DNA from 3 places in the Blastococcus sp. SYSU D00695 genome. Region 1 is predicted to be linked to each of the others. Evidence: predicted binding sites of a transcription regulator. Region 1 holds the regulator's gene; each other region holds the start of a gene.
The links. Region 1 encodes LexA, which represses DNA repair genes until DNA is damaged. Its sites were predicted from a motif close to TCGAACANNTGTTCGA; they were not measured.
Positions count from the first base shown of each region.

Region 1 (7,322 bases):
CGCCGTGATGACCAGCTCGACGGCCTTGACGAAATTCTTGGCGTCGAAGGTGCCGTCGTCCTTGAGGAACTTCATGAGGTTCAGCGACGCCAGGTTGCACGAGCTGTTGTCCAGGCTCATGTACTCCGAGCAGGGGTTGGACGCGTTGATCCGGCCCGTCTCGGGGTTGGTGTGCCAGTCGTTGATCGTGTCGTCGTACTGGATGCCCGGGTCGGCGCACTCCCAGGCGGCCTGGGTGACCTTGCGGAACAGGGTCTTGGCGTCGACGGTCTCGATGACCGAGCCGTCCATCCGCGCACGCAGACCGAACTCCGTGCTGTCCTCGACCGCACGCATGAACTCGTCGGAGACGCGGACCGAGTTGTTGGCGTTCTGGTACTGGACGCTGGTGATGTCCTTGCCGCCGAGGTCCATGTCGTACCCGGCGTCGCGCAGCGCGCGGATCTTGTCCTCCTCGCGCGCCTTGGTCTCGATGAACTCCTCGATGTCGGGGTGGTCGATGTCGAGGACGACCATCTTGGCCGCGCGGCGGGTGGCGCCACCGGACTTGATCGTGCCGGCCGACGCGTCGGCACCGCGCATGAAGCTGACCGGGCCGGAAGCGGTGCCGCCGGAGGAGAGGAGCTCCTTGGAGGACCGGATGCGGGAGAGGTTCAGGCCCGCGCCGGAGCCGCCCTTGAAGATCAGGCCCTCCTCGCGGTACCAGTTGAGGATCGAGTCCATCTCGTCGTCGACGGCGAGGATGAAGCAGGCGCTGACCTGCTGCGGGGCGCTCGTGCCGACGTTGAACCACACGGGCGAGTTGAAGCTGAAGTACTGGTGCAGCAGCATCCAGGTCAGCTCGTGCTCGAAGATCTCGGCGTCGCCCTCGGTGGCGAAGTAGCCGTGCTCGCGGCCGGCCGCGCCGTAGGTCAGCACCACCCGGTCGATGAGCTGGCGCAGGCTGGTCTCGCGCTGCGGCGTGCCGACGGCACCGCGGAAGTACTTCGTCGTGACGATGTTGGTGGCGTTGATGCTCCACTCGGCGGGGAACTCCACGCCGCGCTGCTCGAAGTTGATCGAGCCGTCGCGCCAGTTGGTCATGACGACGTCGCGCCGCTCCCAGGTCACCTCGTCGTACGGGTGCGCACCGGGGGTGGTGAAGACCCGCTTGATCTTCAGGCCCTTCCCCCGCGCCGGCGCCTTGGCGGTGCGACGCGTGCGGCCCGACAGGCGGTCCTCGGTCTCGGTCACTGAGCTCTCCCTCGGTTGTGGCTCTGCTGGTGTCGCTGACGGCTTGGGGAAGAGAGCCGCACTCTGTTCTAACGGGCGGTACTGACGTTTTCTCACGGGACGGCGACGGTGCCGTCGGACGGGGTCGGGCCGCGCGAACCACCCCGCCGGCGACCGGCCGGCGGTTCCGGCTGCATGCCCGGCAGCGGCAGGGTGCCGGCGGTCAGGTGCCGGGCCCGCAGCTCGGTGATCTCCTTCTCGAAGTCCTCGATCGAGGTGAAGGCGCGGTAGACACTGGCGAACCGGAGGTAGGCCACCTCGTCGAGCTCGCGCAGCGGCCGCAGGATCGCCAGCCCCACCTCGTGGCTGGGCACCTCGGCGGCGCCGGTCGCCCGGATCGCGTCCTCGACCTGCTGGGCCAGCTTCTGCAGCTGGTCCTCGTCGACCGGCCGCCCCTGGCAGGCGCGCCGCACGCCGGCGACGACCTTGCTGCGGTTGAACGGCTCGCTCACGCCGCTGCGCTTGACGACGGCGAGGACCGCCTCCTCCACCGTCGTGAACCGGCGCCCGCAGGCGGGGCAGGAACGACGCCGGCGGGTGGTGGCACCCTCCTCGGCCTCCCGGGTCTCGATCACCCGGCTGTCCGCGTTGTGGCAGAAGGGACACCGCACGGCGACTCCTCCTCCCTCGCCTCGTGCACCGCCGCCCCTCCCGGGGTGGACCGGCCGCCCGCGGGGTCCGCTGTGGACCCTCCTGGGGACAACCGGTGCACATCCCGGGGAGGAGCTGAGGACGCCCTGTGGACGGACTTACATCGGTGCAACTACTAGATGTAGGGGAACCCTAGGCGGGCCTCCACTAGATGTGCAAGAGCGGCACGGTGTGGCGTGTTCCCGCGCAACACGGTCGTGACCAGCGGTCGACCGACACACCAGCAGTCACACGGACACGCCGACGAGCGCGTCGAGAGGGGTGCGGGACCACCCGTGCGCGGTGTGGTGGCGTGTCGCCGAGGCGTCGTACCGGCCGCCGGGCCCGGAGGCGGCGACCCCGGGACACGCCGCACACCACGGGCCCAGGGCCCAGGAGGCGCGAGACCTCGGAGGAGCGGGGGCCCCGCACGGGTGCGACCGCCCCGCCGCGCGCTCAGCCGAGGGGTGAGGTGGCGCTCCACGGCCGGCCGGCGACATCGCCGAGGCGGATGGGCCGGGTGAGCGGCTCCCCCGCGCCGGCGAGGGGCACGGAGCCGGCCAGGGCGCCGACGCCGGGGCGGGCGGCAGTGGCGGGGACTTCGTCGCCGGCCCGGTGACGACCGGCGGGCACCCCGGCCCGGTGGCGCCCCTCCGCCTCGGCGCAGCGCACCACGGGCAGCTCGGCGGTGAGGTCACTGGCGTGCCGGCGCCGTCGAGCGACACCCCGGGCGGGCAGCCCGTCCCCGAGCATCCGGCGCAGCTCGACCCGGCTCATCTGGACGGTCTCGACGCTCCCGGACAGCCGCGCGGCCGGGCCGACCTCGGCGACTCGGGCGACGATCGGCTCCGCGGCGGGCGCCGGGACCGGCTCGGGCAGCCGTACCGCGGCGAGCTCGACCCACATCTCGCGTGCCGCGGCACCGATCAGGGCGCGCACCGAGGCCTCGCAGGCCCCGGACCGGTCGTGGCGCCAGCCCAGGACCGCACCGGGCCACCACGTCCCGTCGACGTACACCTCGGCGTCGAGGGGCTGGGACATGGCGGCTGCTCGTCCGTGCTGGTCCAGTGGCACGCCGGGAACGGTAGGTCGGCACCCCCTGGCGAGCGGGGCAGGACGCCGCCCCGAGGGTTGACGAAGATGGGCCGCAGGATTGTGCACGTCGCCGCGCCGACCGCTCACGGGACGGCGAGGACCTGGCCGGGCACCACGACGGCTCCCTCCAGGTCGTTCAGCTCCTCGATGGCGTCCACCACCGCCCGCACGTCCTCCCCCGGGCCGGCGACCTCCGCGGCGATGGACCAGACCGTGTCCCCGGGCCGGACCACGACGTCGCTCTCCCCCGCGGGCCGCAAGCCCTCCGGCCCGGCCACGAGCGCCGACAGGACCAGCAGGCCCAGCGCGGCCACCGCGACGGTCAGCGCCGTCAGCGCGCACCACCCCCGGCGGGTCAGGCGCAGCGGGACCCGCGGCACGTCCGCACGGCCGCGCCCACCGGCCGGCCGGACCCGTCGCACGGGCGGCTCCCCCAAGCGCACCGGACGCGCGCCCGGGCGCACCGTGTCGCGACGGACCGGCGGCGCCCCGGCCACCGGTCCTCCGGCCCGCACCGCGGCCCGGGACACCGCCCGCCCGGGCACCGGGCGCACCGGCCCGGCGACCCGCAACCCCGTGCCGTTCCCCGAGCACCCCGCCACACCGCGCTCCGCGACCGCCACCCCAGCGCCTCCTCCACGACGGCCACCGGCAGCGCCGGCGACCGAACACGCGTTCGATTCGAACATCAGTGCGATGTCTACCGCACGGCGCCGACAGGATCGACCCGACACCCGAGGACTTCGAACATGTGTTTGAGGACGGGGCCCGGACACGCTACGGTCCGACTGACACCACCCCCGCGCCGGTCGCACCGCACGTGGCCGACGACGAGGAGGGCGGACGGACGAGTCGTGGGGACACGGCCGGCGAGGAGGAGACGTGGCGGGCACGAGCGGGACGTCGGGCGGGCGCGGCGGGTCGCGCCGGGCGGGCGGCACGGCCACCGGCGGCGCACCGGAGAGCACCGCGCAGGTGCGCACCTTCCCGGACCGCGGCGAGGCCGGTGACGGGTTGACCCAGCGGCAGCGCCGCGTCCTGGGGGTCATCCGCGACTCCATCGACCGCCGCGGCTACCCGCCCTCGGTGCGCGAGATCGGCGAGGCCGTCGGGCTGTCCTCGGCCTCCTCCGTCGCCCACCAGCTGTCGGTGCTGCAGAAGAAGGGGTGGCTGCGCCGGGACCCGAACCGGCCGCGCGCCCTCGACGTGCGTCTGCCGGGCGAGATCGCCGCGGCCGCGGCCGGCCCGCCGCCTCCGGTGGCCGAGGACTCGGCGAGCCCGGCGCCCACCTACGTGCCGCTCGTGGGCCGCATCGCCGCCGGCGGCCCGGTGCTCGCCGAGCAGGCAGTGGAGGACGTCTTCCCGCTCCCCCGCGAGCTCGTCGGCGAGGGCACGCTGTTCATGCTCAAGGTCACCGGTGACTCGATGGTCGAGGCAGCGATCTGCGACGGCGACTGGGTCGTGGTCCGCCAGCAGCCCACCGCCGAGAACGGCGAGATCGTCGCCGCGATGATCGACGGCGAGGCGACGGTGAAGACCTACAAGCGCAAGGACGGGCACGCGTGGCTGCTGCCGCACAACCCCGCCTACGAGCCCATCCCCGGCGACGACGCGACCGTCCTGGGGCGCGTCGTCACGGTGCTGCGCCGCGTCTGACCGGCGCCGCGCCGGGGAGCCGCCACGAGCGGCCGCCCCGGCGCGGGGCGGCCTCAGCGCAGGGCCGCGCCGGCGCGGGGCCGCACCGGCGCGGGGCGGCCGCAGCACGGAGCGCCGGCGACGGGCTCAGGCCCGGGAGGACCCGCCCGGCGGGGAGCCACCACGGCGCAGCCGGCCCACCAGCCAGAGCAGCACGCTGGCCACGGCGGCCGCGACCAGTGCGGCGGTGACCGGGCTGACCCCGTCCTCGGTCTCGGTGAGGACGTCGGGCAGGGAGCCGTCGGTCGCACCGGTGGCCCCCGCGGGCACGGTCGCGGCCGGCACCGGCACCACGGTGACGTCGCTGGGCAGGCCCTCGCTGGCCACGACCAGGGACGTGCCGTCGGCCGAGAAGCTGATGGCCTCGCCCTGCGGGGAGTCCGGCAGCGCCACCCGCACCGGCTCGGCCGCCAGGGCGGCGGGCACGTCCGACCCCGCCAGCGGCCAGACGTAGGCGTCGGTGTAGGTCCGCAGCGCGATCGCGTGCCCGTCGGACGCCACCGCGCCCCCCGTGACCAGCAGCTGGCCCGCCCGACCCACCGGGCCGCCTGGGGTGCCCGTCAGGGTCAGGTCCACCGAGGCCACCTCGACCAGACCGACGGTGCCGGCGGGCTCCAGCGCCGCAGCCGGGCGGAAGACGTCGCTGGCGCCCAGGACCTCCTTGGTCACGACGTAGGGCGTGCCGTCCGGAGCCAGCAGCAGCGCCTCGGCGTCGCGCGGGCCGTCGGGATAGGTGAGCCGGAAGACGTCCGTCGTCCCGTCGGGGTGCAGGGCGATGAGGGCCACCGTCTCCCGGGTGCCGTTGTTGTCGCCGGTGTCGCAGAGCCAGACGCTCCCGTCCGGCCCGACGGCCAGGTCCTCGGGGTCGTAGGGGTCCACGTCGGCGGTGTGCACGTCGGTCACGGCGCAGGCCGCGTCGAGGACGTACACCGTGACCTGGTCGCCGCCGTCGTTCATCGCGAGCATGTTCCCGTCGCCGCCCACGACCAGCCCGGACAGCTCGGGCAGCCGCGGGTCGGTGATCTGGCACTGCGGGACCGGCGCGGCCTCCTCGGCCGACGCCGCCGGGGCGGGGACGAGCGCGAGGGCCGGGGCGCACACCGCGAGCGCCGCGACGGTCAGCCCCGCGGGCAGCCCGTCACGACGTCGGGGGAACGGGCCGCGCACCCGACCAGCGTGACAGCACGCGCGCGTCGAGCGCGTGAACCACGCCCAACAGCAGCAGGCCGACCGCGGCGCCGACCACGGCGTCGCTGACCCAGTGGAAGTCGAGCGCGACCATCGACAGCGTCGTCAGCACGGGGCCCACCACGGCCAGCGCCCACAGCGCCCGCTGCACCCACGGGTGCATGCCGTACTCCACCGCCTGCCAGCGGACCACGCCCCACAGCAGCACGGCGTTGGCCACGTGCCCGGAGGGGAAGGACTGGCCGTCGGGGTCGTGCAGGAAGTGGCCCGGGTGCTGGGGCGCGGTCCGGCCGATGCCGTACTTGATGCTGTAGACGACGAGGCCGAGCAGCAGCATCGCCAGCAGCAGCCGCACCAGGGGCAGGAACGTGCGGTGGCGGCCGGCCAGAAACGCGACGACCGCGAACAGGTACAGCTGCATCGTGCCCTGGCCGCCGATGCGGGTGACCACGTACAGCGGGCCGTAGGCGTCGGAGTCCCGCAGCCCCCAGCCGCCGACGGTGTCGGAGACCCAGATGTCGATCTGCTCGGTGACCCCGCGGGCCAGCAGGTCGACGGTCACCCACACCGCGATGAGCAGCGCCAGGACCAGCGCCCACCACGGCGGGCGCCCCACGGTGACCACGCGCGGGTGCTCCGGCACCGGCAGCCCGCTGGGCGAGGCGCCGAGCGAGCGTCGCACCACCCCGCTGGTCACCGCCCGAGCGTACCGGCCCGTGACCGGTTCGTGACCTCGACCGGCCGGTACGGCGGGCCGCACCGGCCGACCGGTCAGCCGACGGGCGAGGAGAAGCCCTCGAGTGCCGAGGCCAGCGCGCCGTCCACGCGCGCGGACAACCGGGTGCCGCCGGCCTCGTGGCTCTCGCTGAGCACCTCGCCGTCCCGGTGCACCCGGGAGACCAGGTCGCCCCGGTGGTAGGGCACCAGGACCTCGACCTCGACGTCGGGATGCGGCAGCCGGGCGGCGACGACGTCGCGCAGCCGGTCGATCCCCTCTCCCGTCCGCGCCGAGACCCAGACGGCGCCGGGCAGGGCCTGGCGCAGGGTGAGGACGTCGTCCTCGGTCATCGCGTCGACCTTGTTGACCACGATGAGCTCCGGCACCGCGGAGGCGTCGATCTCCTGCAGCACCACGTGGACCGCGTCGATCTGGCCCAGCGGGTCGGGGTCGGAGCCGTCGACGACGTGCAGCAGCAGGTCGGCGGCGGCCACCTCCTCCAGGGTGGAGCGGAAGGCGTCCACCAGCTGGTGCGGCAGGTGCCGGACGAAGCCGACCGTGTCGGTGAGCGTGTACTCCCGGCCCTCGTCGGTCTGCGCGCGCCGGACCGTCGGGTCGAGGGTGGCGAACAACGCGTTCTCCACCAGCACCCCGGCGCCGGTCAGCCGGTTGAGCAGGCTGGACTTGCCGGCGTTGGTGTAGCCGGCGATCGCCACGCTGGGGA
Region 1 is NZ_JBJGZP010000010.1:71,900-79,221, forward strand. It holds gene ACI781_RS08970 (vitamin B12-dependent ribonucleotide reductase) at 1-1,233, opposite strand, end outside; gene nrdR (transcriptional regulator NrdR) at 1,326-1,883, opposite strand; gene ACI781_RS08980 (hypothetical protein) at 2,359-2,943, opposite strand; gene ACI781_RS08985 (LysM peptidoglycan-binding domain-containing protein) at 3,081-3,377, opposite strand; gene lexA (transcriptional repressor LexA) at 3,880-4,653, shown strand; gene ACI781_RS08995 (hypothetical protein) at 4,780-5,859, opposite strand; gene ACI781_RS09000 (phosphatase PAP2 family protein) at 5,831-6,577, opposite strand; gene hflX (GTPase HflX) at 6,652-7,322, opposite strand, start outside.

Region 2 (7,322 bases), on a different contig from region 1:
GCCCGGCCCGCGGCACCTCGATGCGGTCGCGCACCGCGACGCCCGCGTGCGAGGCCACCCAGCCGTGGTCGTCGACGAGCAGCAGCGGGCCGCGCACGGTGGCCAGCAGCGTGCCCGCCGAGCGGCGCAGCCGCTCCAGCCGCTGCTCGTGGTGCCGCCACAGCTGCGCCTCGGCCAGCCGCACCGCCGTCTCCACCAGCGCCGTCACCGCCGGGTGCAGCGTGAGCGCCGGGCCGCTGACGTCGACCACACCGAGCAGCTCGCCGGTGCGCGGGTCGTGCACCGGGAAGGCCGTGCAGTACCAGGGGTGCTGCTGCTGCTCGAAGTGCTCGGCGCTGAACAGCTGCACGGGCGCGCGCTCGGCCAGCGCCGTCCCGATCGCGTTGGTGCCGACGGCGGCCTCGGTCCAGCGGGCGCCCTCGGTGAAGCCCAGGCCGTCGGCCCGCCGCCGGACGGCGGACGCGCCCTCCCGCCAGAGGATCACGCCGTCGGCGTCGGTGACCACGAGCAGGAACCGTGAGGCGTCGGCCGCGCTGCCCAGCACCTGCCGCAGCTCGCCGATGACGGCGTCCAGCGGCGACCCCCGACGGCGCCGCTCGACCTCGCCGGGCGGCAACGGGTCGCGGGCGTTGCCGCCGGAGGGGTCCAGGCCGATGCCGAGCACCCGCTGCCAGGACCGCGCGACCACCGCGCGCGGCCGCATCGGCGGCCGGCCCCCGGCGAGCACCGCGTCGTGCACCCGGCGCAGCGCCCGCGCGTGTGTGCCGAGGTCGGTCCCCGGTGTGATCGCGCCGAAGTCGCCCACGGCGTCCCCTCCTGCAATCGGTTGCAACCCTCCCCGGCGCCGCGCCGCCGGGGGTGTGCTGCCGGTCACACCCTAGTGAGGAGATGCCATGACGCAGACCCTGGACGCGCCTCCCGGCACCGCGGCGACGCGCGCCGACTCCTGGCTCGCCGCGTTCGGTGACGCGCTGCGCGCGCGGGACGTCGCCCGGGCCGCCGGGATGTTCGCGACCACCAGCTTCTGGCGCGACCTGATCGCGTTCTCCTGGAACATCACCACCGTCGAGGACCGCGCCGGGGTGCGCGAGCTGCTCACCGCGACGCTGGACCGGACCGACCCGACGTCCTTCGCCGTCAGCGAGCCGCCGGACGAGGCCGACGGCGTCACCACCGCCTGGTTCACCTTCGAGACGGCGGTCGGCCGCGGCAAGGGCCTGGTGCGCCTGGTCGAGGAGGACGGCGAGCCGCGGGCCTGGACGTTCCTCACCACGCTGTACGAGCTCACGGGCCACGAGGAGCCGCGCGGGCGCCGCCGTCCCCCGGGCGCGGAGCACGGCATCCACCGCGACCGGGAGACGTGGCTGGAGCGCCGCGAGCGCGAGGAGGCCGAGCTGGGCGTCGCGACGCAGCCCTACGTCCTGGTGATCGGCGGCGGGCAGGGCGGCATCGCGCTCGGCGCGCGGCTGCGCCAGCTCGGCGTCCCCGCGCTGGTCGTCGACAAGCACCCGCGGCCCGGCGACCAGTGGCGCGGCCGGTACAAGTCGCTGTGCCTGCACGACCCGGTCTGGTACGACCACCTGCCCTACGTGCCCTTCCCCGACAACTGGCCGGTGTTCGCGCCCAAGGACAAGATCGGCGACTGGCTCGAGTCGTACACGCGGGTCATGGAGATCCCGTACTGGTCGAGCACGGTGGCGCTGTCGGCGTCGTACTCCCCGGAGACGCAGGAGTGGACCGTCGAGGTCGAGCGGGAGGGCAAGCCGCTCACGCTGCGGCCGCGGCACGTCGTCCTCGCGACCGGGATGTCCGGCAAGCCCAACGTGCCCGAGATCCCCGGGCAGGACGTGTTCCGCGGCGACCAGCAGCACTCCTCGCAGCACCCCGGCCCCGACGCCTACGTGGGCAAGCGGGTCGTCGTGGTCGGCAGCAACAACTCCGCCTTCGACATCTGCGGGGCGCTGTGGGAGCACGGCGTCGACGTGACGATGGTGCAACGCTCCTCGACGCACATCGTCAAGAGCGACAGCCTGATGGAGATCGGGCTGGGCGCGCTCTACTCGGAGGACGCCGTCGCCGCCGGGATGACCACCGAGAAGGCCGACCTCACGTTCGCCTCGCTGCCGTACCGGATCATGCACGAGTTCCAGATCCCGCTGTACGAGCAGATGCGCGAGCGCGACGCCGACTTCTACGACCGGCTGGAGAAGGCCGGGTTCTGGCTCGACTGGGGCGACGACGGGTCCGGCCTGTTCATGAAGTACCTGCGCCGCGGCTCCGGCTACTACATCGACGTCGGCGCCGCCGACCTCGTGGCCGACGGCAAGGTGCGGCTGGTGCACGGCCAGGTGGCGCGGCTGACCGAGGACGCCGTCGTGCTCGACGACGGGACCGAGCTGCCGGCCGACCTCGTCGTCTACGCCACCGGCTACGGCTCCATGAACGGCTGGGCCGCCGACCTCATCTCCCCGGAGGTCGCCGACCGGGTCGGCAAGGTGTGGGGCCTGGGCTCGGACACCACCAAGGACCCCGGCCCGTGGGAGGGCGAGCAGCGCAACATGTGGAAGCCCACCCAGCAGGAGGGGCTGTGGTTCCACGGCGGCAACCTGCACCAGTCCCGGCACTACTCCCTCTACCTCGCGCTGCAGCTCAAGGCGCGCTACGAGGAGATCCCGACGCCGGTGCACGGGCTGCAGGAGGTGCACCACCTGCGCTGAGAGTGGCGCTGCTCGACGGTCGGCCCCGCCGCGCGCCAGGATGGGGCCGACCGTCCCGCCGTCCCTCCGTCGTCGTTCCCCTGGGGAGTCGCCTCGTGCGCGCCGTGCGGATCACGCCCAACCTGCAGGTGGCCGACGTCGAGGCGGCGAAGGCCTTCTACACCGGCTACCTCGGCCTGAGCACCGAGGAGTTCGACCTCGGGTGGGTGGCCCGGTGCACGTCGCCCGACACGGGCGCGCACGTGCAGCTGGTGTCGGCCGACGCCACGGCGCCGGCGTTCCCCGTCGTGTCCGTGCACATCGACGACGTCGACGCCGCGTACGAGGAGGCGCAGCGGCTCGGCTACGAGATCGTGCACCCGCTCACCACGGAGGCGTGGGGGGTGCGCCGGTTCTTCGTCCGCGCGCCGGACGGCAACGTGCTGAACGTCGTCGCCCACCGGGGCTGACCTGCCTGACCGGGCACCCACCCACCGCGCTGACCTGGCGCGTCCGAGTCGGCCGCGACTGTGCGGGCGCTCTCCGCACCCTGGGGGTGCGATCGGACCCGCATGGTCGCGAGAACGCCGGCAGAGTGACGGCGGCGGGTGAGTCGGGGCTGGGGAGGGCAGGAACTGTCAGACCTCGAACGTATGTTCGGTCCATGTCGCCGGTGCTCGATCGCGAGTCGCGGGTGGAGCGCGCGCTGGTCGAGTGGCTGATCGAGGTCCCGGGGTCGCGACCGCGGCTGCCGGTGGAGCTGCTGACCCGGTCGGAGAAGGCCGTGGCGCTGGAGCGGTTAGTCGCCGAGCGGGCGCGGCTGGCCGCCTACGAGGCCGAACTGGTCCTCTCGCTGGCCGACGAGTCGCCCGACAGCGCGGACCCGCCCCCGGGCGCGCGCGGCGCGCGCAGCGGCTGGTCGGCGGAGCGGGCGCTGCCGGAGGTCTCGGAGTTCTTCCCCGCAGAGCTGGCGATGGCGCTCAACTGCGGCCGCGGCGCCGCCGCCCGGCTGGCGGCGCGGGCGTGGACCTGGCGGGACAACCTGCCGGGCACGTTCGCGGCGCTGGCGGACGGCGAGCTGGACGAGGCGCGGGCGCGGGTGCTGGCCGAGGTGTGCGAGCACGCCGATCCGGGTGTGGCCCGGCGGGTCGAGTCCGCCCTGCTGGCAGTGGCGGGTGACCTGTCGCTGCGGAAGCTGCGCGAGCGGGCCACGGGTCTGCTGCCCGAGTACGCGCCGGAGCAGGCAGAGCAGGCGCGGCAGGAGGCCGAGCAGGCGGCCGACGTGCGGATCTACCCGGCGACCCGCGAGGGGATGGCCACCGTCGCCGTCGACCTGCCCGCCGACGAGGCGGCCGCCGTCTACGACGTGATCGACCAGCTGGCCGGGCTGGCCAAGGCCGACGGCGACAACCGGCCGGTCGGACAGCTGCGGACCCGGATGTTCGTCGCGACGGTGCTGCGGTTCTGGCAGCCCGAGCTGCCGCCGGTCACCGCGTCCCTGCACGTGACCGCCTCCCTGGCCGCGCTGGAGGGCACCTCGACCGAGGCCGGTGAGGTGTCCGGGCTGGCGGTCACCGCCCGCCACGTCCGCGACCTGCTGCACCGCCTGGACGCGATCGGCCTCCGCGCACCCGCCGGCGGGATGCTCACGCTGTCGCTGACCGACGACGAGGGTGCCCTGCTGGCCACCTGCACCCCCGACCAGCTGCGCACCGTCGCCCGCCGCGGCTGCCCGACCCACCCGGCCGGGGACTGCGGGTGTCCGGTGCTGGGCCGGCCCGAGGCGGTCGAGGGCTACGCGCCGAGCCGGCCGCAGCAGCGGTTCGTGCGCACTCGCGACCGCACCTGCCGGTTCCCGACCTGCGGGCAGCGGGTCGGGTGGGCCGACGTCGACCACGTCGTGCCGCACGCCTGCGGAGGGCCGACCGACTGCGCGAACCTGTGCTGCCTGTGCCGCAGTCACCACCGGCTGAAGACCTTCGCCCGCGGCTGGCGCTTCGAGATGGCGGACGACGGCACGCTGACGGTGACCACTCCGTCGGGGATCACCCGCACCACCCGGCCGCCCGGCCTGCGGCTCCCTCCGGAGCCACCTCCACCCGGGGAGTCGCGAGCGGGAGGAGCCGGACCCGGCGCTGATGCAGCAGCCGAGGCGGACTCCCGGACCCGAGCCGACGCACAGGCCGGCGCCGATCCGGGACCCGGACTCCGGCAGCCGCCGAGGTCACGGCCTCCCGGCATCCGCGAGCTCATCCGACGGGCCCGCCCGGACGCGGGCGGATCGCCACCCGACCACGGGAGCGACCCGCCGCCCTTCTGAGCGACGGGACCGGCGGTGGGACTCGCCGTGGGAGGAGAACGGCGCCGTGCCGTCAGGTCGCGGGTGCCGTGTGGCCGTGCTGTCGGGTGGCCGTGCTGTCGGGTGGCCGTGCTGTCGGGTGGCCGTGCTGTCGGGTGGCCGTGCTGTCGGGTGGCCGTGCCGACGAGCGCCGCGTGCCGCGTGCCGCGTGCCGGGTAGCCGTGTCGTCGAGTGGGCCTGGCGTCATGTCGGCGTGCCGCCGAGTCGCTGTGTTGCCACGTCGACGTGTCGGCCCCGTCCCCGCGCTGCGACGAGGCGGGGTGAGTGACGGCAGAGGCGGGACCGAGTGCCTCGCGGCGCTCGGCGTCGCCTCGCAACGGTGGTCCGGTGGTCCGGTGGTCCGGAGTTGCCTCGCACGCGGCTTCTGCGGCGTTCCTCCGGCTGTTGCGGTGCTGCACCACCGCAAGAGCCGGAGGAACACCGCAACAGTCACCCCCTGCGCCGGCCGAGCGCTGGGACCGGGTGCTCGCATCGGCACCCGGCGGCCCGCCAGGTGAGGAGAGGGGTGCGGGGTGCCTGGTGTGGGGGCGGGTGCGAGGTGTGGGGTTCGGGACGTCAAGCGCGGGTGTGCGGGGTGGCGGGTGCGGGGTGCGGGGTGCGGGTGCGGGTGCGGGGTGGCGGGAGTCGGTTCGAGGCCGGGGCCGGGGGAGTCAGCGCCGGAGCGAGCGGAACAGGGCGACGAGGCGGTCGGCGTGCGCGTCGAAGGTGTGGTGGTCCCGCGCGGCGAGGGCGGCCGTGGCGCCGGCGCGGGTGCGCACCTCGGTGGTCAGCAGGTCGGCGACGTCGTCGGCCGTGCGGTACAGCAGGCCGGTGCCCTCGGCGCGCAGCACCCGCTCGACGGAGACCAGCGAGCCCGGGTTCGCCTGCTGCAGCACCGGCAGGCCGGCCGCCAGGTAGACCGGCAGGCGGGCGGGGGAGTTCAGGTCGTCCCAGCTGGCCGTCCGGAGGTCGCCGCCGTTGGCGCTGTCGAACCGGTGCAGCCAGCCGGCGTCGTAGTGCGACAGCTCGGCCACCCAGCGGTCGGGGCCTATCGGCGGGTGCACGTGCACGTGCTCCGGCGCGCGGGCGAGCGCCTCGCCCAGCCAGCCGGTCCACGACCCGGTCGGCCCCGGCGCCCGCACCTGCCCGTACAGGTGGGTGTGCACCCCGCGGCGGGCCAGCGCCAGCACCCAGTCCAGGTCCAGCCCGGACGGCCTCCCCGCCACCACGGCGTGCGGCTGGCCGTCGGCGTCGGACAGCTTCGGCGACGGTGGGGCGTCCTGCCACTCCCGCAGCGGCAGGTCGCCGTCGAGCACGCCCAGGCGGGCCGGGTCGACGCGGCCGGCCAGGGCGAGCGCGAACCAGTCACGCTCCTCGTCGCTGCAGAACAGGCACGCGTCGGCCGTGCTGACCAGGTCGGCCAGCAGCGGCCACTCTCCGCGGACGATGCTCCGCTGCGGTGCCTCCTTGAAGTGCCACACGAACGGCACCTCCGGGAACGCCGCGCGGACGGCGTGCGCCAGCGGCACCGCCCGCCAGTTCAGCTGCGCCCACACGACGTCGGGCGCGAGACGGCGCACCGCCTCCCGCCACCCGGTGCCGGCGAGGTCGGGCACCGTGCCGAGGTCGGCCACGTGCCCGAACGGCAGCGGCCCGACGGTCGAGTCGCCGAGCCCCGTCGCCGTCCACAACCCGTTGAGCCGGTGCCCGCGCTCGACAAGGGCCAGCACCCGCTCGGGGTTGAACGCCAGCTCGCCGACGACGAGCACCCGCAGCCCGTCCGCCGCCGGCCGGTGGGTGCGGTCCCGGAAGCGGGCGTACCGGGACACCTCGTCGACGTCCGCGCCGTCGGTCGAGGCGAACCGCAGCGGCTGCGCGACCCCGTACCGGGCCCGGAACACGTTCAGCCCGCCGTCGGACGACGCCCGGATCGCTCGTGACCGCTGCGCCGGGTGCCGCGTCCAGGAGCAGGTGACCTGGCCGGTGTCGGCCACCGCACCCCGCGCGCCGAGCCGCCCCCACAGCAGCCGGTCCAGGTCGTCGGTCTCCAGCTCGTCCCGCTCGGTCCACCGGTCCGCCGTCCTCCGGTGCGCCACCTGCACCAGCTGGTCGTAGGCGGTCCCCGACGCCTCGCCGAGCCGCGACCGCGCCCGCACGACTCCCGGGTGTGCCAGGCAGGCCAGCAGCGCCTCCAGGTGGTCGGGCGCCCACACGTCGTCGGCCGGCAGGTAGGCGACCACCGGCGCGGTCGTCGCGTCCAGGGCGGTGTTCAGGGCAGCCCCGAGCCC
Region 2 is NZ_JBJGZP010000002.1:102,913-110,234, reverse strand. It holds gene ACI781_RS02020 (GAF domain-containing protein) at 1-805, opposite strand, end outside; gene ACI781_RS02015 (NAD(P)-binding domain-containing protein) at 894-2,717, shown strand; gene ACI781_RS02010 (VOC family protein) at 2,813-3,166, shown strand; gene ACI781_RS02005 (DUF222 domain-containing protein) at 3,361-5,016, shown strand; gene ACI781_RS02000 (glycosyltransferase) at 5,706-7,322, opposite strand, start outside.
Region 2: a site for LexA is predicted at 3,342-3,357, ahead of ACI781_RS02005 (DUF222 domain-containing protein). Genes of this name have one in related genera too.

Region 3 (7,322 bases), on a different contig from region 1:
CACCGGTGACCTCTCCGCGCCCTGTCCCAGCACCACCCCGGTCAGCCTGACCACGCTGGGCACCGGCCTGCCCCCGGGCAGCCACGGCGTCCTCGGCTTCGTGACCGCCGTGCCGGGGGAGGAGCGGGTGCTCAACCACACCCAGTGGGCCGACGACCCCGACCCGCGCGCGTGGCAGTCCCGGCGCACCGTCTTCGAGCAGGCCGCCGAGGCCGGCGTCGCCGTCACCACCGTCGCGCCCTACGCCTACCGCGGGTCCGGCCTGTCCGAGGCGGCCTACCGCGGCGCGGACTACTCCGGCACCGTCAGCGCCGGCGACCTCGCCGCCGGCGTGCTGCAGGCGCTGGCCGCCGGCCCCCGCGCCCTCGTCTACGGCTACACCCCCGAACTGGACCTCACCGGCCACGTCCGCGGGGTCGACTCCCCGGCCTGGCGGGCGCAGCTGGCCCTCGTCGACCGCCTGGTCGAGCAGGTCGTCGCCGGCCTGCCCGACGACGCCGCGCTGCTGGTCACTGCCGACCACGGCATGCTCGACGTCCCCGCGCACACCCGGCTCGACCTCGACGAGGAGCCCGAGCTGCTCGACGGCGTCCGGCTGCTGGCCGGCGAGCCGCGCGCCCGCTACGTGCACGCCGTGCCCGGGGCGGCCGACGACCTGGTGCAGCGCTGGCGGGAGGCGCTCGGCGCCCGCGCGTGGGTCGCCTCCCGGGAGGAGGCGCTCGCCAGCGGGGTGTTCGGCCCCGTCGACGACGCCCTGGCCGGCCGGGTCGGCGACGTCGTCGCCCTCGCCCGCGGTTCCTGGGCGCTGACCGCCGGCCGGCAGGAGCCGGGCCCGAGCCGGCTCGCGGCCTACCACGGGTCGCTGACGGGGACCGAGCTCGCCATCCCGCTGCTGCTCGCCTCCGGGCGGGCCCTGCGGTGACCCGCCACCGGCGCGCCGGCCACCCCCGAGGAGGAACCCGATGAGCGAGCCCCGCAGCGTCACCTTCGAGACCACCGTCACGGCGGTCGGCACCAACACCGGCATCGCCGTGCCCGACGAGCTCGTCACCGAGCTGGGCGCGGGCCGGCGGCCCCCGGTCCTGGTCGACCTCGACGGTCACCGGTACCGCACCACCGTCGGCGTCATGGGCGGCACCGCGATGGTCAGCGTCAGCGCGGCCGTGCGGAAGGCCACCGGGCTCACCGGCGGCGCCCCGGTCCGGGTGACGCTCACCGTCGCCGACACCCCGCGCGAGGTCGTCGTCCCCGAGGACCTCGCCGCCGCCCTGGCCGCCGACCCCACCGCCGGCACCTTCTTCGCCGGCCTCTCCAACAGCCTGCAGCGCTACCACTGCGACAACGTCGCGGGCGCGAAGACCCCCGAGACGCGGCAGCGGCGCGTCGAGAAGGCGATCGCGCTGTTCCGGGAGGGCAGGCAGCGCTAGAGCAGCCGCCGCCGCGTGCTCGTCGTCGTCCGGCCGCCGGAGGTGACCGCGGTGGAGAGCACCTCCCACACCCGCGCGTGCGCCTCGTGCGTGGCCGAGCACGTCAGCCGGTGGGCCTCCGCGCTGGGCCGGCCCTCCAGGGTGACGACGACGTCGCCGTCCACCCCGGCCAGCGCCACCTCCCACCGCTCGACCGCCTGGCCGGCCGGGGTGAGCCGGGTGGCCCGCCGGGCCGGCAGGTCCTCGACCCCGAGCAGCCCGAGCTCCGCGCGCGCGTGGTGCTGCGCCGCCTGCACCGCCGGGGGCAGGCCCGCCTGCCCGCGCAGCCACGGCAGCGCGACCTGGTCCCGCGCGTGGGCGGCCAGCAGCTCGGTGCCGTCGCCGGGCACCCGCCCGTAGTAGACGCCCAGCGGCAGGACGACGAGGTTGGCGGCGAACCGGTCCCCGCCCAGGTGGCTGCACTCCCACACGTCCGCGCCGGCGGCGAGCAGGCCGCGGGCCACCGGCCGGCCGCGCAGCGCGCAGCAGGCGTCGTGCCCGCCGTGGCTGCAGACCAGGTAGGTGGGCTCGTCGCGGCGCTCGCCGACGCTGCCGTCCCACGGGGCCTCGGCCACCTCGGCGTCGTCCCCGCGGACCGACCACCAGGCCCCGCGCCGGCCCGGCCGGCTGTCGACGTAGGCCCAGCGGTTCCCCGTCGCGCCCGCGCGCGCGTCCGGGCGTCGGATCAGCAGCACCCGCACGCCCTCGGCCCGCGCGCGCTGCGCCAGCCGGGCGGCCGCCCGGGGGTCCAGGCGCGACTGCCGCAGCGCCTCCCGGCCCCACGGGCCCGGCTGCTCCAGCAGCACCCAGCGCTGCGCGGGGGCCGCGGTCGCGGCCGGGGAGTCGCCGCGCGCCTGGGCGCGGACGGAGCAGCGGTCGGCGTCCAGCCGCCCCACCGGCCGGGTCGCGGGCGGCACCGGGGGGGCCTGCGCGGACGGGAGCGCGGTCACGCCGGGGTCGACGCCCGGGTCACCGATCCGTCCCCCGAGCGCCGTCACGCCGTCCATCGTCCCCCGCCGCCGGGGCCGCCCCGGGGAGCGGGGCGTCGGGGACCACGACGACCGACTCGGTCACCAGCCGGCGCGCGAGCGTCAGCCGGTCGGCCGCGTCCAGGCCGGGGAGGTCGGCGACCTTCAGCTCGCCGGTCGCCAGCAGCGCGGCCAGCGCCGGGCGGGTCGGCGCGGGGAACTCGTGCCGGCGGCGCCCGGCGACCAGGACCACTCGGCCGTCGGCGGGCTCGCGCAGCTGGCAGCGCAGCCGGCGGCGCAGGGAGAGCACCGTGTCGGGGGTGAGCGACGCCGCCGCGGTGGCCTGGGCCAGCGGCGCCACCGGCTCGGGGCGGACCTGCGCCCACGTGCGGCTGCGCAGGCGCTCGGTGACCTCGGCGGGGTCGACGCGGTCCAGCCAGGCGCGCAGCCCGGCGAGGACGGCCGCCACGTCGTCGGCCGGCGCGCCGGGGGCGGCCGGGTCGGTAGCGGGCGCGGTGCCCAGGTCGAGGCCCATCGGCAGGGACCGGCGCAGCTGCGGGTCGCCGGCGGCCAGCTCCCGGAGCAGGTCCAGCGCGGCCTCGGCGGCGGCGAAGCGGGTCACCGAGTGCACGCCGACGGTCAGGTGGGCGCTGATCTCACCCAGCGCGGTCGCCGAGTGCAGGTAGCCACGGGGCAGGTAGAGGACGTCGCCGGGCTCCAGCACCGCGTCGATGACCGGCTCGCCCTCCGCGGCCGTGGCGACCGCGTCGCGGTGGCCCTCCCACGGCTGCGAGCGCAGCGGGTCCGGGTGCACGGGGGCGTGGATCCGCCAGTGCTTCTGGCCGGCCACCTGCAGCACGAACACGTCGTGCACGTCGTAGTGGGCGGCGAACCCGCGCGAGGACGGCGGGGTCACGTAGGCGTTGACCTGCGTCGGGTGCCCCAGGTCGGCGGCCAGCTGGTCGGCGAACTCGATCAGCGGTGGCCACAACCGGTGCAGGCCCTGCAGGACGACGGTGCTGCCCTCGGCGAACAGCCGCAGCACCGAGTCGGAGGAGACCTGGTCGGCCACCTCCGCGCCCGCGCCGCCGGAGGTCGTGAAGCGCGAGCTGTCCACGACCGCGCCGTCCCTGGCGATCCGCAGGAACGGGGTGCGCAGCCCGCGCCGGGACAGCAGCTCGTCGACGGCGGCGAGGTCCAGCAGGTCGGCGAAGTCCGCGCCGGTGTCGGCGGCGCGGGTCAGCAGCGGCCGGCGCGCCCAGTGCTCCTCGGCGAAGACCTCGGGGTCGAGCGAGGTGCACCGGCGCAGGGCCGGCCGGTCGGGGACCGGCCGGCCCACCCCGGCGGGGTCGGGGCTCAGGCCGAACCGTCCGCACCGCCGTCGGCACCACCGTCGGCGCCGCCGTCCGCGCCCCCGTCGGCCGGGCCGTGACCCGCGCCGCCGTCGGCGCCGCCGTCCGCACCCCCGTCGCCGCCGCCACCGGCGGCACCCCCGTCGGCCGGGCCGTGACCCGCGGTGCCGTCCGCGCCGCCGTCGGCACCCCCGTCGGCACCGCCGTCCGCGCCCCCGTCGGCCGGGCCGTGACCGGCGCCGCCGTCGGCGCCCCCGTCGGCCCCGCCGTCGCCCACGGTGGTCATGTCGTCGTCGTCGAGCGCCATGCTGCTCCCATCGGTCGTGGACCACCGGACGGTGGCCCGCCGGTCGTGCCTTACCTCGATCATCGTGCTCTCACACCCCGCCCGCGACCAGCGGGGACGCGCGCGCCGGCCGGCCCGTCGGCGGCCCGGCAACGGCTCGGTCACGACACGCTCCCGGCGCGCGCGGACGGCGCCCGGAGCCGTACCGTCCTCCCATCGGGTCGAACACGCGTTCGACGAGGGGAGGTGGCGGGGTGGCGGGGGCGAGCCGGGCCGAGGGGTGCTCGGTGCTGCACGTGGACATGGACGCCTTCTTCGCCAGCGTGGAGGTGCGCCGGCACCCGGAGCTCGCCGGGACGCCGGTCATCGTCGGCGGGCAGGGCAACCGCGGCGTGGTCACCTCGGCCACCTACGAGGCGCGCCGCTACGGGGTGCACGCCGCCATGCCCACGGCCCGCGCGCTGCGGCTGTGCCCGACGGCCACGGTGCTGCCGGGGGACCTGGCGCTCTACGCCGAGGTCTCCCGCTCGGTCATGGCGCTGTTCCGGTCGGTCACGCCGCTGGTCGAGCCGCTCTCGCTCGACGAGGCCTTCCTCGACGTCTCCGGGGCCGGCCGCCGGCTGGGCGACGCCGCGGAGATCGGCGAGTACCTGCGCGCCCGGGTCTTCGACGAGCAGGGCATCACCTGCTCGGTGGGCGTGGCCGGCACCAAGTTCGTCGCCAAGCTGGCCTCCACCCGGGCCAAGCCCGACGGGCTGCTGGTGGTGCGCCCGGCCGAGGTCATGGACTTCCTGCACCCGCTGCCGGTGGGCGCGCTGTGGGGCGTGGGGGCCAAGACCGAGGAGGTGCTGCTGCGGCTGGGCCTGCGCACCGTCGGTGACCTCGCGCACGTCCCCGCCCGCACGCTGCAGCGGGCGGTCGGCCAGGCCGCCGGCGCCCACCTGCACGAGCTGGCCTGGGGCCGCGACCCCCGCCGGGTGGTGCCCGACGAGCCGGAGAGGTCGACCGGGCACGAGGAGACCTTCGGCACCGACGTCGACGACCCCGTCGTGATCCACCGGGAGCTGCTGCGGCTGTCCGAGCGCACCGCCGGCCGGCTGCGGGACGGCGGCTGGCTGGCCCGCACGGTGACCATCAAGGTCCGCTTCGCCGACTTCACCACGATCACCCGCAGCCGCACCCTCGGCGTGCCGACCGACGTCGGGCAGGAGCTCTACGAGACCGCGCGGACGCTGTTCGACGCGCTCGGGCTGGACCGGGCGCGCATCCGGCTGGTCGGGGTCCGCGCCGAGCGGCTGGTCGAGGCCGGGTCCGCGCCCCGGCAGCTGGAGCTCGGTGCGCGCGAGCACGGCCGCCGCGACGCCGAGCTCGCCGCCGACCGGGCGGCCCGCCGCTTCGGCGCCGGCGCGGTGCGCCCGGCGACGCTGCTGCACCGGTCGGGCGGGGGACGCGCCGGGGAGCGCGCCACGCCGGGGGGGCGGGAACCCCGCACGCCCCCCGCTCGTCGGACCACCTGAGGTCCACGAGCACTCCCGGAGGCCCTCCGCCACGCCCCCGCGCCCGTCGAGGGGGTTGCCCGGCGGGGCTCCTGGGCACCCCCCGGGAGTGATGTGAGCGGATTGGACGGCGGGTCGGCACCGACTCGCCTTTCGCGCCCCGCAAACGGCTCGTATCCTCGGTGACACCGTCGGCGGGAGCCTCCGACGGCCTTGGCTCCGCCCACATGGAGGTCTCGGTGCCGCTCTCCGAGCACGAGCAGCGACTGCTGGAGCAGATCGAGCGCGCCCTCGTCGACGACGATCCCAAGTTCGCCTCCTCCGTACGGACCGGCGACCGGCGCCTCAAGGCACGACGCAAACTGCAGCTGGGTGCGCTCCTGGTCCTGCTCGGCCTGGGGTTGCTCATCGGCGGGGTGGCCCAGTGGGTCGTCCTCGGCTTCCTGGGCTTCGTGGTGATGTTCGCCGGCGCCGCGCTCGTCGTCCTCAACTACCGGTCGGCCACCGGGGCGCCCGAGCAGGGCGCCCCCGCGGCGGGCGGGCGTGGCCCCGCGGGCCGCGGCCGGACCGGCAAGGCCCGCCGCGCGCCGCTGAAGAACCGGCTCGAGGAGCGCTTCCGCCGCCGCTACGACCAGTAGCGCGACAGTCTCCCGGCAGCCGCCGTCCCCCCGGGGACGGCGGCTGCCGTCGTCTGCGCCCCGTGGCCGGGGAGCGCCGGGTCGGGCCGGGGAGCACCGGGCCGGGCCGGGGAGAGCCGGGTCAGGCCGGGGAGCACCGGGTCGGGCCGGAGAGCCGGGTCAGGCCGGGGACCGCCCGGCGGTCGGCCGGCGCAGGACCCGGCCGACCCGTCCCGCCCGCAGGCCGGCCGGCACCGACGCCGGCCACAGCCACGCCCGCAGCCGGGTCCGTGGCTCGGCCGCGGCCAGCAGTCCCCGGCGGGCGGTGCGCACCGCCGTCGCCAGCTCCGCCGGCGCGGGACCGCTGCCGGGCCGCGCGTAGCTGGCCGTCTCCTCCGCCCGCGCCAGCCAGGTCACGGCCGCCCGCGCGTCGCCGCCCCCGGAGCGGTGGGCGCCCCGTCCGGGCGGCGGCGTCCCGGGCAGGGCCGTGACCAGCGCCTCGGCGACCTGGCGAGGGGTCTGCCAGGGGTCCCAGGGCAGCGCGAGGTCCCGGGCGGTGGCGGCGAGCTCGTCCCAGGCCGCGGACGCGCCACCGGCGGCCAGCCGGCGGCGGCGCTGCAGCGCGCGCACCCCGGCCGGCGCCGCCAGCAGCGCCGCCACGCCGAGGACCCCGGCGGCCACCGGGAGGACGGTGCCGGTCCAGTCGACCGAGCGGCCGGTGCCCGCGCCGGCCGCCGCGGCGTCCGCCGGCGGCAGCACCCGGGGAGGCACCGAGGCGGGGGCGGGCAGCGGCGCCGACGGCAGGTCGGTGCGCGGGTCGACCTCCTGGTCCGGCGGCCGCGGCGCCCACGGCAGGGCCACGGCACGGTCGTCGTCGATCGGGGTCGGGTCGTAGGGGACCCAGCCCAGGCCGGTGAAGAACACCTCCACCCAGGCGTGCGCGTCGTTGCTGGTCACCAGCCGGCTGCCGTCGGGCTGCACGACGCCCGGCGTGTACCCCAGGGCCACGCGGGCGGGCACGCCGGCGGCGCGGACCATCGCCGCCATCGCGCCGGCGTACTGCTCGCAGTAGCCGCGCCGGTTCTGCAGGAAGTCGGCCAGGTCGTCCCCGGTGGTCCCGGGATCGGTCGCCAGGCT
Region 3 is NZ_JBJGZP010000015.1:74,158-81,479, reverse strand. It holds gene ACI781_RS11940 (alkaline phosphatase family protein) at 1-922, shown strand, start outside; gene ACI781_RS11935 (YdeI/OmpD-associated family protein) at 963-1,427, shown strand; gene ACI781_RS11930 (sucrase ferredoxin) at 1,424-2,473, opposite strand; gene ACI781_RS11925 (cupin domain-containing protein) at 2,436-3,773, opposite strand; gene ACI781_RS11920 (BatC protein) at 3,791-4,093, opposite strand; gene dinB (DNA polymerase IV) at 4,327-5,589, shown strand; gene ACI781_RS11910 (DUF3040 domain-containing protein) at 5,808-6,206, shown strand; gene ACI781_RS11905 (transglutaminase family protein) at 6,366-7,322, opposite strand, start outside.
Region 3: a site for LexA is predicted at 4,294-4,309, ahead of dinB (DNA polymerase IV). Genes of this name have one in related genera too.